DNA from 3 places in the Caballeronia sp. LZ016 genome. Region 1 is predicted to be linked to each of the others. Evidence: predicted binding sites of a transcription regulator. Region 1 holds the regulator's gene; each other region holds the start of a gene.
The links. The regulator FliA, encoded in region 1, starts transcription of late flagellar genes. The targets are predictions, from matches to a motif close to CTAAAGTTTNNNNNNNNNNNGCCGNTA.

Region 1 (5,141 bases):
AAACCCAAAACCAAGACGCGTGAGGGACACGCCATGAGCGCCATCACACCGCATTACCGTAGCGTGCAGCAATTGCTGCAAAGTCAGTCCTTCTCCATCGACGAGTATCAGCGCGAGTACAAGTGGGAAAAGGAGAATATCGACGAACTGCTATCAGACCTACAAGCCAAGTTCTTCTCTCAGTACCAGGCAGGGGACGAGACTCCGGCAGTGAGCAGCTACGGTGAATACTTTCTCGGCTCCATCATCGTCAGCAAGCGCAACGGCAAAAATTATCTGATCGATGGCCAGCAGCGGGTGACTTCGCTTACGCTGCTGCTCATCTGCCTATACCGCGCGGCGGAAGCACGGGAGTTGCCGGTGTCGAAGACCATGGCGCCCCTGATCTTCAGCGACAACTTGGGCGAGCCCAAGTTCAACCTCGACATCCCCGAGCGCCTTCCAGTTATCCAGGCGCTGTTCCAGGGCTACGACTACAGCCCTGATGGCAAAGATGAGTCCATTCAAACGATGTACGCCCGTTACAGCGACATCGAGGCCAACGACCTGCTGGTCGATCTTGGCGACGCGCTGCCACACTTCATCTACTGGCTCCTCACGCGGGTGGGCTTGATCGAGATCGCCACTGACAACGACAACTACGCGTACGCGATCTTCGAAACCATGAATGATCGCGGCAAACCGCTCAGCCCGGTGGACATGCTCAAGGCCTACTTGCTGGCCCCGATCGAAGACCCGCAAGCCCGCATGCAGGCTAACCAGACTTGGAAGCACGAGGTTCTAGAGCTAATCTCGTGGGGCGGTAGCCACGAGCCCGAGCGCGACGCCAATTGCATCAAGGCTTGGCTACGCGCGCAATACGCCGACTCCACGCGCGAACGCAAGGCAGGCGCCGTGGACAAGGACTGGGAACTCATCGGATCAGTCTTTCACCGCTGGGTGCGCGATCACAGCGTGCAACTCGGCCTGGGCAAGGCACAAGCCAATCAGCATCTGATGGCCCAGAGCTTCCCGTTCTTCGCTAGAGCCTACCGGCGCGTTCTCGCCGCCAGCCGACACTACACGCCCGGTCTGGAGCCCATCTACTACAACGCTCACAACGATTTCACGTGGCAGGGCACGGTGCTGCTGGCGCCGCTCATCGAAACGGACGACGACGACACCGTGCGTCGGAAGCTAGCCGTGACGGCCACCTACCTTGACATCTGGCTGATGCGCCGTGTGGTGAACTACATCCGCGTCGGATACTCAAGTGTGTCGTATGCCATGTGGCTGCTATGCCGCGATATTCGTCGCAAACCTTTGTCGGAGTTGGTAGAGGCGCTGACTAAAAAGCTGGAAGAAGACGACGTAACGTTTGAGGGCAGCGTCGCCAGAGGCCGAACGGGCATTGATGGTCTAGGACTTAATCAATTCAGCCGTCGCTATATCGCTCACCTGTTGGCGCGCCTGACGGCCGCGACCGAGGCCGGCGCGGGCCGCACCGAGTCCTTCGACAAACTAGTCAGGCGGGATGTCAAGAATCCGTTCGACATCGAGCACATTTGGGCCGACGACTATGAGGCTGTGGCCGAGCACTTCGCAGACGAGCAGGAGTTCCAAGAGTGGCGGAACCACGTGGCTTCCCTCCTTTTGCTGCCTGCCGACGTGAACCGTAGTCTGCAAGACAAGTCATTCGCCGACAAGCGCCCGCACTACGCCAAGCAGAACTTCTACGCGGCAAGCTTGGACGCGAGCGCTTACCAGCACCAACCGAAGTTCCAGCAGTTTGCTGCAGAACATCAACTGCCATTCAGGGCCTTCGACACTTTCACGAAGGAGGAACAGCGGACCCGGCGCGAATTGGTAGTCGCATTGATCGAACATGTCTGGGCTCCTGAGCGTTTGCAGGAAGCCGCCTTATGACGCAGCGCCTTCATCCCGAACGCGTGAACCAAGAAACGAATCTGCGAAGCGGTGGCGACTGGAGGTCTGGGTTATGCCACTTCGGAGACCGGAAGAAGCGGACCGGCAACCGATGCATCGAATCCGCTTAGCTTCACGACAATCTGAAGGCGCGCGGCTCTTCAGACGTTCAATCTCTTAGGCGTTGCAGAAGCTGATGGCCGCTGCGGGATCTACCCCCTCAAGCCTCCACCCCCGTCCACTCCTGCTCCCGCAACTTCGCCCGCAGCCTCGCCACCGCCTGGCTATGCAGCTGGCAAACGCGCGACTCGCTGACTTCCATCACCGCGCCGATCTCGCGCAGATTCAACCCGCGCTCGTAATACAGACTCATCAAGAGCTTCTCGCGCTCCGGCAACCGATCGATCGCCTCGATCAGCGCCCCGCGCAAGCTCTCATCGAGCAGCGCCGACAGCGGGTCCGACCGATCCACGCAATACCGGTCCAGAAACGGCTCGTCATCCGCCGAACGATCGAAGTCTTCGTAATAGATCAACTGGCTGCCGTGCAAGTCCTGCAGCATCGATTGGTATTCGTCGAGCGGCAGCTTCATGTGCTCGGCGATCTCCACCTCGCTCGCCGAACGTCCGAGACTCTGCTCGACCTTGTGCACCGCCGATTCCACCTCGCGCGATGTCTTGCGCATGCTGCGCGGCAACCAGTCGTTCGCGCGCAACTCGTCGAGCATCGCGCCGCGGATGCGCTGGCTCGCATACGTCTCGAACTGCGCACCCTGATCTTCCTTGTAACGGCTCGCCGCATCCATCAGGCCGATCATGCCGGCCTGGATCAGATCGTCGAGATCCACGCTCGCCGGCATCTTGGCGACGAGCTGCAGTCCCAGCCGGCGAACGAGCGGCGCGTAGCGCGTCAACACGTCGGACTGCGAGAGTTTGCCTTGGGCGTTGTACATCTGGGTCACCTTTGTCTTGATCACATCGACGCCGTGCTGCTCAATGCATGGCCGGGAAACATCGGCGCCCTTCGCGCCACTTCCCGCCCGCCCTTGTCAGACTCGCCAACCAAAAACTGCACTTCGTTTCGAATTTCCGCATCGCCCGCAAGAAGCGCGGGACGCATCGGCCAGTGAAGAAGCTCCGCCGCAATCTGGCGATAGTCGCGCGCCGCAGCCGTTGCCGGAAACGCCTCCACCACCGAACGCGACAGCTCCCTCGCCCGAGTAATGCGCGCATCCTCGGACACATATCCCGCATGCACGAGCGACACAGCCAGATACCGGCTCGCGACGCCCGACAGGTTCTCGAACGCGACCGCTGCATCGGCCGGGTTCTGCACGTGATTGATCAGCACACGGAACTGGCCGATCGCATGCGCGTAGTGCAGACGCTTCATGCACGCATACGCCTCGGTGATCGCCGGCGCAGCCGCACGCGTGACGATCAGAAAGTCATGCGCCTGCGCCGCGAGCGACGACAACGCGCCATGCCGATCCAGTTGCGTATCGATCAGCACGATGTCCGCCGATCCGTCGAGCAGCGCGCGGCATTGCGCGGCGTCGTGGCTCACGCGCTCCTCGCGAGGCGCGGCGATCAGCGAAAAGCCGAGCGGCGAGCGCGTGACGACGTCCTGCAGCGCGTGGCGGCCGGACATCACCGCGCTCATCGCCTGCGATCCGCAAAGCCCAGCCATGCGGCTCACCGATGTTCCGTTCTGCCGCTCGTCGATGACGAGCACATCCTTGCCATGCACGGCGAGCGCCGCACCGAGATTCACCACCGCCGACGTGCAGCCGATGCCCGCCGGTCCGCCCGCGACCGCCACCACGCGCGAGCCTGCACGCGTCAGCAACCGTCTCAGGCCTTCAGCCTGGTCGAGCACGAGCTTATCCAAAGCGGACCTCATGGAGTTCGGCCGCGGCACGCGCGGACAATGCGGAAAGCAGCGCCGGCACTTCCTCGTCCTGCGGCACGAACGGCGAACCGTCGCGCGGAATGCAGAACGCGCTCTTGATCAGAAAACGCTTGGTCGCCACGTACAGGTTTTCCGGCACCTTCTGTCCGGTCGATACGTAATGCACCGGCAGCTTGTAGCGGATAACCGTGTCGAGCACGCCGCCCAGGTTCGTCGCTTCATCGAGCTTGGTCAGGATGCAGCCCGCGAGCGGCGGCTGATCGGCCGCGCTCTTGTACGCCTGCACGACTTCGTTCAGCGTGTCGCCGTGGCTCGTCGCGTTGAGCAGCAACAGGCGCTGCACCGGATGACCCGCGCCGCACAGCATCGAAATCTGGTCGGAGACGGTGCGATCGCGCTGGCTCATGCCGATGGTGTCGATCAGCACGATGTGCTTGTTGCGCAACTCCGACAGCGCCAGTTGCAGGTCGGCTGCGTCCTTCACCGCATGCACCGAGACGCCGAGAATCTTGCCGAAAATGCGCAGTTGCTCGTGCGCGCCGATCCGGTAGCTGTCCGTGGTCAGCAGCGCGACCTTGCTTGCGCCGAAGCGCATCACGCAGCGCGCGGCAAGCTTCGCGGTGGTCGTCGTCTTGCCGACGCCCGTCGGGCCCATCAGCGCGAACACGCCGCCACGTTCCATCAGCGCGTCTTCGCTCGCCATCACCGGCAGATTCGATTCGAGCACCTGCTGCACCCATTCCATCGCGTGCTCGGCGCTTTCCATCTCCGGCATGTTGTCGATGACCATGCGTACGAGCTGCGCGGAAAATCCGGCGGCGAACAGGCGCTTGGTCAGCACGGCGTTGCTCGGCGTGCGGCGCTGGCGATCGCCCCACAGCAGGCCGGAGAAGTGTTCTTCCATCATCGAGCGCATCGACGACAGTTCGTTCATCACCGTTTCGTTGACGACCTCTTCCATGCGGGCGCGGATCGCCTCGGTGACGACGGCCGCCGCGTTCGCGGGCAAGCCATCGAACGCACCCTCGGTCGATGCCGGCGATGCTTCCGCTTGCGGCGCGCTCGCGTTGATCTTTTGCGCGGCGCGGCGTGCGGCGACCTGCGCGGCTTCGCGGGCCCAGTCGGGGGTGTCGATCTTCGGCTGCGCCAGCTGGCGCAACGCGTGATTCGCCGTCTCGGTCTTGTCGACGCCTTGCGCTTTCGGCGGCACCGGCACGCCCAGGCCGCGCGCAATCGCCGACGATGCCGTCAACGGACGATTCGACGGCGTCGCCGCTTGTTCGGCGATGCGTCGCGCATGCTGGATCAGCCACGGGTTGGAATCG
Region 2 (5,141 bases), 760 kb from region 1:
TCGAGCCGTTTCGATCATGTGCTCGTCGACGAGTATCAGGACACCAATCGCCTGCAGGCGACCATCCTTCTCGCGATGAAACCCGACGGGCGCGGCCTCACCGTCGTCGGCGACGATGCGCAGTCCATCTATTCGTTTCGCGGCGCGACCGTGCGCAACATCCTGGATTTTCCGCAGCACTTCGATCCGCCCGCCGCGACCGTGACGCTCGATCGGAACTACCGCTCGACGCAGCCGATTCTCGAAGCGTCGAACGCGGTCATCGGCCTCGCCGCCGAGCGCTACACGAAGGACTTATGGACCGACAAGGCATCGGCGCAGAAGCCGCGTGTCGTCTCCGTCGCCGATGAGGCCGATCAGGCGCGCTATGTCGTCGAGAAAGTGCTGGAGGCGCGCGAGGGCGGCATGAAGCTCAAATCGCAGGCCGTGCTGTTTCGCGCGGCCCATCACAGCGCGGCGCTCGAGATCGAGCTGACGCGAAAGAACATTCCGTTCGTGAAGTTCGGCGGACTGAAGTTCCTCGATTCGGTCCATGTGAAAGACGTGCTCGCCGTGCTGCGCTGGGCGGAGAATCCACGCGACCGCGTCGCGGGGTTCCGGGTCGCGCAACTGCTACCGGGCGTCGGGCCGGCTATCGCCGGACGCCTGCTCGATGGCGTCGTGCAGAACGAGCGCCCCGCCGATGCGATCGCGGCGTTCAGCGCGCCGGCACGCGCGAGCGAAGACTGGCCGCGCTTCGTCGGGCTGATGGCGAAGCTGTGCGGGCGCGAATCCGGCTGGCCCGCCGAGTTCGAAATGATCCGCCGATGGTACGAGCCGCATCTCGAGCGCAATCACGAGGACGCGGCCATCCGCATCGGCGACGTCATGCAGATGGAGAGCATCGCGTCGACGTATCCGACGCGCGAGCGCTTTCTCACCGAACTGACGCTCGATCCGCCGGACGCGACGAGCGATGAATCGGGCGTGCCGCTCATCGACGAAGACTACCTGATCCTCTCGACCATCCATTCCGCGAAGGGGCAGGAGTGGCGCAACGTGTTCGTGCTGAACGGCGTGGACGGCTGCATTCCGTCCGATCTCGGCACCGGCAGCGAAGAAGAAGTCGACGAAGAGCGCCGCCTGCTGTATGTCGCGATGACGCGGGCGAAGGAAGACCTGCACGTCATCACGCCGCAGCGCTTCTACGTCCACAATCAGACGAATCTCGGCGACCGGCACGTGTGGGCGCAGCGCACGCGCTTCATTCCGCCGCATCTGCTGCCGCATTTCGAGGCCGCCGCGTGGCCGCCGGTTCCCGTGGCCGCCGCCCCGACGGCAGCGGGACTCGCCGCCGCCGCGAAGGCGAAGATCGATATCGCCGCGCGGCTCAAGGGAATGTGGGAGTAGCGGCCGGATGCGTTAGCGGGAGGCCCGCGTCGCGCCTGCCGCTCGCGGCGCGTGTCCGAAGATGCTGCGCAGCCACGCGGCAAACCGCGTGAAGCCGTCGTAGGGCTCTTCGACGAACAGTTCCGGCCGCAGCGAGCGCAGATATTCGAGCAACTGCTGCGCTTCCTGTTTCTGCACCGAACCGTAGAAGATGTTGAGCCGCAGCAGCGCGCGCAGTTCGCCGAGCTTCTCGCGCGCCGTCGAGCCGACGTTCGTTTCCACCGCGACCTTCGCGTCGTACACACGCTGACGCAGCGAATCGGCGAGCCGCCAGGCGGGTGTCTGCATCTTTTCCTCGACCTCGCGGATATCGACTGCCGCCGACTTGATCTGCGAGGCGAGCACGTCTACCTGCGACGCATCGCCGTTCGCCTCGGTGACGATCGCGGCGGCCCATTCGCGCGAAGCCTTCAACAGATCCTCGGCGCTCCAGTCGGAACGGATCGCGAATGCGAAGCCGTGTTCCGCCGCCTGACGAATGAGGATTTCGACGACATCGGGGAACTCCTTGTCGAGCGCGCGCTTGGCCCATGCGTACTGGCCGTGCGTGAGCATGCGCTGCACGGCCTGCTCGGTGAGCGGCGTGGGATTGTCGAGCAGCTTCGCACGCAGGAAGTCCTCGAACGACGGCGTGATGAACTGAGGGTCGAGCTTGAGCGAGAGACGCAGGAACGCCTCGAAATCGCGTTGCAGCGAAGCGATCGTTTCGTCGCGCAACGAAAGGGTGATTTGGCGCATGTCGGTTTCCGGTTCCGCGCGTGGGGCGGCCGGTGGCCCCCCTGGCAGGAGATGCTGTCGGCCTGCCGCCAGGCAGAGCGGAGGCCATTCGAACCTGATATCGGCGCGGGAGCCGGAAACTTGAGGGCGTTTGTAAGGCGCGTCGTACCCGATGCAAATGGCCTAGCGCAGCACGACCAATTGCCAGAAGAAAAACACCGCGAGCGATACGGCGATCGTCAGCAGCGCGCGCCTCGTCAACGCGCACACGACGACCGCGACCGCCGCGGCCACGAGCTGCGGATTGCGCCACGAGAGTTCCGCGCCGTTGCCGTGCGGCGAGACGGTCATCGGCACGATGATCGCGGTCAGCACCGTCACCGGGACGAAGCCGAGCGCGGTCCGCACGACGGGCGGGAAGGCGAGCCGCTCGCCGAGCACGAACACGGCCGCACGGATCAGATAGGTGACGAGCGCCATGCCGAGAATGAGCAAAACGTAGTTCATCGCGCGCGCTCCTTTTTCAGACGCGGTTTCGCATCGATCATCGTGAGCACCATGCCGACGGCGACGCCCACGAGCACGGCCGCGAGCAGCCCGAGCTTGTAGGGCCAGTCCTGCCACGCGAACGACAGCACCCCGGACGCCAGCGCCGCCGTGACGAAGCGCGCCGCGACGAGTTGCGGCACGATGATCGCGATGAACGTCGCGACCATCGCGAAGTCGAGGCCGAGTGACTTGAGGCCCGGAAACGCCGCGCCGAAAAAGAGGCCGATGAGCGTCCACGCCTGCCAGTTCAGGTACATCGCGACGCCGGAGCCGAGGAAGTAGTGCGGCCCGATTTCGCCCGCCGCGCGCTTCTGATAATGGGCATAGGCGACGGCGAACACTTCGTCGGTCATGAGGCCGGCGAGCGCCCAGCGCCAGCGCGCGGGCAGATGGGCGACGTACGGCGCGAGCGTCGCCGAATACAGGATGTGCCGCAGATTGACGACGAAAGTGGTGGCCCAGATGACGGCGAAGCTGGCGTTCCCCGCGATCATCCCGACTGCGATGAACTGCGCCGATCCCGCGAACACCGCGAGCGACATGAGCTGGCCGTGCCACAGCGCGAGCGGACTCGCCGTGACGAGGGTGCCGAAGATGACGCCGAACGGCGCGGCGCCGATCATCATCGGAATGGTGTCGCGCGCGCCGGCGGCGAATTCGGTGAGCGCGCTGGGGGATGATGCGGTCAAGATGGTCCTCCTACGGCGTGTGACGTGTTGCCAGGTTGCGGAGGATATCCGGTCGTGACGCGGCGGGATAGTCTGTCCGTGCGGCGCGTGATGCGGTGCGCCTGCTTCACGGGCCGTCCGCTAGCTCGCAGCGTTTGGCGGCTCGGGCCGCTGCTCCCAGTCGATCGGCTCGTTCAAAGTCAGATGCAAGCGCGTTCGCAGTTCCGGGTGGACGTGAGCCTGAACAAGAAGCGCCATTCCGCCAATCTGTCGGGCGTGTTCGTCGGTCACAGGCGCCGAACGGTTGTCCGGCGCATCCGTGGGGACATCAAAGACGAAACCCGCTCGCTCGATCGCCGACTGGACGTCGTCCCGCCGCACGTTGCACAGCTGAAGTTGTTGCGTGTCCTCGTCGTAGAAAACGATGGTGGCACGTAGACGTTTGGACATAGTCAGTTCATTGCACGGACGAGTCATAGCCGATCCAGTCAGCCTACAGCTTCGCCGGCTCGCGTGCCGTACTCACTTCACCGGAATCGCCGTTCCCTGCGGCACCGGCACGGCGGTCACGCTGTTCTTCGCGCTGCCGCTCGCGATGCGGTCGCTGTAGGTCAGATAGACGAGCGTATTGCGCTTCGCATCGACGATCCGCACCACGTGCAGCGTCTTGAAGATGAAGGACATGCGATCCGTGAACACATCGCTCTTCTGTTTGAGCGGCTCCTTGAACGCGACCGGCCCGACCTGACGGCACGCGATCGACGCCTCAGTCGGGTCTTCCGCGATGCCGAGCGTGCCCTTCACGCCGCCCGTGCGCGCACGCGACACATAGCAGGTGACGCCGCCGACGAGCGGATCGTCGTAGGCCTCGACGCTCACGCGGTCCGAGCCGGTGATGCGGAAGTTCGTGTTGACGCTCGCGATTTCCTCCGCGTGCGCGGCAGTCGCGCCAAGCAGGAATACGAGCGATGCGGTCGATATCAGACGGGCGGCGCGGTTCATCACAATCCTTCGGAAAAAAAGAAAAGGGCGCCGTATTGTAGCGACGCCCTTCGTTGCTTCTGCTGCAGTCTGTTGCGGCCGGTTCAATGGAAGATCAGATACAGAATCACGAGCACGATAACCGGCACGCCGAGCAGCCATCCGAGCAGGTAAGGCATGTTGTCCTCCTTGCGCATGTTGTTGACGACGATTTCAGTATCGCGGGTTCGCGTAGCGCGCGTTAGCCGTGTGCGTCCGAAATGCGTGTAGGCGAAGTCCTATCGAATCTTACGAGCGCGTTACGAATTGGTCATGTCATCGTGGGAAAGGCGGCTGCGCGCCTTCTTCGCCGGGCGGTCGCGATAGAGCGCACGCACGTAGTCCAGATGCGCGCCCGCGCAGTCCCGTGCGCGCGCCGGATCGCGGGCGACGATCGCGTCGAGCATCGCGCGATGCTGGGCGAGCAGGTTGGCTTCGACTTCGTCGTCGTAATCGACGAGACGGTGCGACGTGAGCATCGATTCGCGCATGAGTTCGTTGAGCCCGTGCATCACATGCGCGAGCGCGACGTTGTGCGTCGCGTCCGCGATCGCCAGGTGAAACGCCGCGTCCTTTTCCGCGATGCGCGCGCTTTTCCGGGCGACGGCGGCCTCGAGTGCATCGAACGCCGCGCGGATTCGCGCGAGATCGGCTTCGGTCGCGCGTTCGGCAGCGTAAGCCGTGGCGAGCGTTTCGAGGCCGTGGCGCAATTCCAGTACGTCGGCGCTGGCGTCCGGCTGCTGTTGCAGCAATGCGGCG
Region 3 (5,141 bases), 250 kb from region 1:
GTGCCGTCGAGCGTGACGTTCATCGAACTGGATCCGAGACTCAGCGTGAGCGTGCCGGCGCCGAAGGTGTCGGTGGCCGCGTGCGCCGTCGATGAAATCTTCTGCGCGCTCGCCACGTTGTTGACCTTGATCTCATACGAACCGGCGACCGCGCTCGTGCCGGCGGTGGCGGTCAGTCCGCTGCCGCTGGCCGTCGCCGTGTACGCTGCGAGCCCCGTGCCGTCGGACAGGCTGGAAAGGGACGATTGCAGCGAGGAGAGCGCGGACTTGATCTGCGACACGGCGGACAACAGCGTGTTGTCGCTCGCCGTCTTCTTCGCGATCTGCGTGGCCTGGCCCGTCGTCTTGGCGGTGACGATCGAGGAGACGAGCGTGGAGACGTCGAGCGAGGAATTGGTCGCGCCGCTGATGATGGACTGCGCGGCAGCGGCCAGCGTGGCGCTGATGTCGGTCGAACTCGTGGTCGAGGTGGTGGTGGTCATCGGATGCTCCGGACGGACTGCCTATATGTTGCGAGCTTTCGTGAGCGGCGCGGGGTACGTCTTTGCGCGCCGCTAACGAAAGCTGGGAGGCAAGCCTCCCAGTCGCGCACTGAACCCCGCCAGAACGCAGCGGGGTGAGTGAAGGTGCTTTAGCCGAGGAGCTTCAGCACTTGCTGCGGCATCGAGTTCGCTTGCGCCAGAACCGAGATACCGGCTTGCTGCAGCACTTGCGCCTTCGACAGGTTCGCGGTTTCTTGTGCGAAGTCTGCGTCGGTGATCGCCGATTGTGCCGAGCTCAGGTTGGTCGACTGCGATTGCAGGCTGGAGACAGCCGACGTGAAGCGGTTCTGCTCAGCGCCGAGCGTCGATTGCAGCGTGTTGACCGTGTCGAGCGCGGTGTCGACATAGCCGATCACGTTTTGCGCGCCGCTTGCCGTCGAGATGTCCACGCTCACCGAACCGAACAGGCCGGTCGAGCCCATCGAAACGCTGCCGAAGTCGACGCTCAGCGTCTGGTTCGCCACTGCGCCGATCTGGAACGACACCGACGAAACCGAACCCGACAGCATGGCCTGGCCGTTGAACGTGGTCTGGTTCGCGACGCGATCCAGTTCGCCGAGACGCTGGCTCACTTCCGTCTGGAGGTAGCCGCGCTGCGTGTCGGACAGCGAGCCGTCAGCAGCCTGAACGGCGAGCTGGCGGATACGTTGCAGGTTGTCCGTCGTGGAGCTGAGGCCGCCCGATGCCGTCTGGATCATCGAGATTGCGTTGTTTGCGTTCGACACGCCCTGGTTCAGCGCGTTGACGTACGACGTCATGTTCGTCGAAATCGCGAGACCTGCTGCATCGTCAGCCGCGCTGTTGATGCGCTTGCCCGACGAAAGGCGGTTGATTGCCGACGACAGGGCGCTTTGCGAACCAGCCAGGTTCTTTTGCGTAGCTTGCGACAGCGTGTTGGTATTGATGTTCAACATGGCTTGTTTTCCCTCTTTAAAGTATGGCGTCTTTAACGCCTACATCAGTTACGGCGTCGCGCTGTTTTGGAACTTACGCTGACCGCCTTACCTTAGGTTATCGGGCTGCCCGAAAAAAACTTTAGGGCTTATGCACCGGGTCTTTTCGATCGGCCGGGAAGGCTTGCGCGACAAGGCTTTTGGCCTTCTTGCGACGGCTTTCCCGACTGCGGTCGACGAATAAAAACTACAAAGCGTGAGCCATTTGCGTGGCGGCGGCTTTAGCAAGCGGACGGAAAATCAGCCGTACCACTTGCTGAGATTGTTCCTTTGCCGCCGGCAGATAAATAAGTCCGTTCGGTGAAACCTGATAAATGCCCGGTTCACGTTCTTCCATGCCGTCGAGAATGATCTCGGTGCCGGCTTCCAAAGCGCGCTGGCGATCGAATTCGGAACTCGAATCCAGATACTCGGCGGAGAATGTCGTCGCCGATTCGAGCTGCATCCAGCTCAGCTCGCGGCCGATCATCAACGCGGTGTCGAATTGCGAACGCGGCAGGACGACCGAATAGAAGCCGTCGTAAGTCGCGCGCGCCGAGACGCTCTGCGTCGCGCTTTCGTTGCCGCGCACGAACAGCGCGGGGACATCGATGCGCCGGTACGAGGTATCGTCGACCGTGAAGTCGAGGCGGTGACGGCGAATCGACATCAGGAAGATCGCCTGGTCGATGCCCGCGTAACGCATCTCCGACGGATACCCGGTCCGGAAGCCCTTGCCGATGCTGCGCATATAGAACGGGCCGCGCTGGCGCAGGCCCTTGATGCCCGCGTCGACGTTGGCTACATCGAACGCGATATCGGTGCCGACGTTCAGCTCGAAGAGCGATCTCGCGCTGCGCTCGATTTCCTCGTGCTCGGGCAGATAGACGAGCCGCGCCAGTTCGATAGCCGCGACCACGCGCAGCCGTTCGGGCGTGAGCGCCGGCAAATGAATGGCGGGCGTCGCCTCGACATCGCGAATGAACTGCAGACACGCTTGCTGGATCGCGTGCGTCGTTTCGAGCTGCATGCTGCCTTTCTTGACGTCGGCGAGAATCGGCGTGCCGTCCTGTTCGTAGGCGATCACGCTGCCGCAACTGATCGCGCACATCTGCTCGAAATCGCCAATATGCGCGATAAGCGTTTCAACGACGTTCTCCTCGGTCCAGCTTGCATCGATCAGCGCACGGCGGTCGAGATGGGATCCCGGCGAATCGAGCGAGGCGAAGTATCGGCCGATGACATCCACGTCGTAATGGCGCTTGAAGACATCGCGGATGGCGTGCTGAATCGTCCCGTAATAGCCGAGGTCCGCGAGCACCAGCGTGTCACCGCGTTCCAGGCCGACGGTGCGCTGCAGGTGGCGGAAAAGCCGTGCGCGCAGCGCGTTGGACTGGCTCACGATGGTCTTTTGCGTCGCGCGCTCGGCAAGCAGCCTGCGGAACTCGTGCGCCGGGTCCTTCGCCTTCATTGCGCGTGCGAGCACTTTCTTCTTGAGCTCGGGCGGCATCAGCATCTGATCGCAGATGACATAGAGCGGATGCGATGCCGCGTGCTTGCCTGCGTAGCGCTGGATGCTCTCGCCGCTATCGAACGAGACGGCCACGGCGGTGAAGCGGCTCAGATAGACCGGATCGCTCATGGCTTCGTTCGACATGACCTCGCACGCAAGCCGCAGCAAATGGCCGTCGCGCATGAGGAATGCGAACTTGTGCGGCTTGCCGGTCGCGTTCAGCGTGCGGCGCTCGTCGAGGATGAAGCGCGCGAAGCTGTAGACGATCGGGCCCAGCGCCCAGTAGCCGACGCGCTCGTTCGGGTCCTGCCTGCGCGTGAGTTGCTGCGCCTTCAGGCCGTGATAGAGGCTCGGGGCCGCCTGCGTCGAGCGGATGGCCGGAAACAGCAGGCGCGCTGCGATGAGGCGCTGACGCTCGGCCTTCGACGTATCTTCGTCGCGTTGTAAGAGATGCACGCAGCCGATGCCGAGCGACATCGGCGCGGCATAGTCGGCGACCGGGTTGTCGCCCGTATGCAGGATGTCCGCGGCGCTCACGCCCAGCTTCGCCATGATCTTCGGCCACAGCCCGTTCGACTTGCCGAAGCCGAATTCGGAAGAGCAGAAGACGTGGTCGAGCAGCGTTTCGAGTTCAGGCGCGGTCGCGAACAGGATGCGGCGCAGTTGCGCCTCGCTATAGTAAGTATCGCTGACGATCGCGACGGCAAGACCGCGCGCCTTCGCTTCGCGCATCAGCGCGAGCACCGGCTCGAAAGCGAAGCCGATTTCGATCTCCTTCTGAACTTCGCGCTCGGCCAGTTCGCGAACGGTGGACTCGTCCGCGTGCGGCGCGCACACCGCATAGATTTCTTCGAGCGATGCTTCGAACGTGCCGTTCCTGAACGAGCGGTTCGTGCGCGCAGTGGCTTCGGCCTGCGTGCGCACACGAGCGCCGATGCGATGCGCGACGAACAGCGGGTCTTCGGCGAGCGCGTAGTACACATCGATCGGCTCGGCCACGCCGCGCCAGAAGATGGTGTCGAAACAGTCGAAAGTGGCGACCTTGCGGCCGTCGAGTTTGGCGGACCAGGCCGCCATCAGGTCTGCGGCCGGTATGTTGCGGTCGGTCATGTTCAGGATGCTCCTCTGACGCGTGCGGGCGTTGGAATGGTGGACGGATCAGCGCGCGTGCGCGGCGATCACGGTGAGATAGTTCGCGAGGCGGTTCTCTTCGACGCGCGCCAGCAGCGGGTTGTTGTGATACGGCGCGAGAATCTGCGCGATTGCCTCGATGCACGGATGCGTGCGCTCGATCAGCACGGCGAGGCCGAACACGAGCGGAATCACCGCATACACATAGTCGGTATCCGACTGCGCGATGAAATCTTCGAGCGCGGTCAAGACGCCATTGCGCGGGCCGCCTTCGTGGTCGGCATAAGCGAACGATCCTTCCGGCGAGCCGAAGCCGCCACGCACCTTGCCCGGATTGCCGAGCGTCACGCCGTTGCCATAGCTATACGGCTGGCGGAACTCGGCGGGGATCGCGGCGGGGTTGTAGTACTGATCGCGACGGCCGGCGGGCCAGCAGACGTCGTGCATGAAAGCGAGCACCGGCTTGCCGTCGGCGTGCGAGCGTTCTTCGATCAGCCGCAATTCGTTGAAGACCGTGTACCAGTTGTGATCGCCGTCGATGAACCATGCGTCGACATCGGCGATGCGCGGGATCGCGTCATGGCTCGTCGCGCGCTGCAACTCGATATGCCTCGTGCTTTCGATCCACGCGGTCGCTTCCGGGCGCGGCGTCGGATCGATGCAGGTGAGCGTGGCGTCGTGGGCTTCGGCCCAGTCGGACAGAATGCGGGTGTTGCCGCCGAATTCGAGCCCGATTTCCGCGATCTTGCGAGGCGCGCAGATATCGAGGAGTGGAACGGTGATCGGCGCGAACTCGGCCATCGAATAAATCAGCAAATTGCTCATGTGCAAGGGCGTTCGGGCTTCGGAAGACTTTTCTGGACTGAAGCGATGTTAGGTGAAGCCCCGCAAACGAAAGTCTCGAAAAGGGGCCGCTTTTCCCCTCAGTTTTCGTTTTAGTTTTACGTTTGCCGGCTGACGGCGCATGCCTGCAGGCGGCGAGGGCCGCATGTATCATCGGCTGACGCACTTTTCCAACGGAGA

Region 2: P9220_RS07985 (DUF4088 family protein) is a predicted target of FliA. The motif match lies at 2,265-2,291, and genes of this name have one in related genera.
Region 3: P9220_RS03210 (flagellin domain-containing protein) is a predicted target of FliA. The motif match lies at 1,555-1,581, and genes of this name have one in related genera.

Annotation. Positions count from the first base shown of each region.
Region 1 covers NZ_JARTVY010000001.1:926,814-931,954, reverse strand. Annotated here, with positions in the region: gene P9220_RS04395 (DUF262 domain-containing protein) at 1-1,905, shown strand, start outside; gene P9220_RS04390 (RNA polymerase sigma factor FliA) at 2,126-2,857, opposite strand; gene P9220_RS04385 (MinD/ParA family protein) at 2,878-3,795, opposite strand; gene flhF (flagellar biosynthesis protein FlhF) at 3,788-5,141, opposite strand, start outside.
Region 2 covers NZ_JARTVY010000001.1:1,687,009-1,692,149, forward strand. Annotated here, with positions in the region: gene P9220_RS07980 (ATP-dependent helicase) at 1-1,389, shown strand, start outside; gene P9220_RS07985 (DUF4088 family protein) at 1,402-2,166, opposite strand; gene P9220_RS07990 (AzlD domain-containing protein) at 2,329-2,652, opposite strand; gene P9220_RS07995 (AzlC family ABC transporter permease) at 2,649-3,320, opposite strand; gene P9220_RS08000 (hypothetical protein) at 3,504-3,812, opposite strand; gene P9220_RS08005 (CreA family protein) at 3,885-4,364, opposite strand; gene P9220_RS08010 (FCD domain-containing protein) at 4,643-5,141, opposite strand, start outside.
Region 3 covers NZ_JARTVY010000001.1:675,546-680,686, reverse strand. Annotated here, with positions in the region: gene fliD (flagellar filament capping protein FliD) at 1-482, opposite strand, end outside; gene P9220_RS03210 (flagellin domain-containing protein) at 632-1,456, opposite strand; gene P9220_RS03205 (HAD family hydrolase) at 1,683-4,097, opposite strand; gene P9220_RS03200 (class I SAM-dependent methyltransferase) at 4,146-4,943, opposite strand.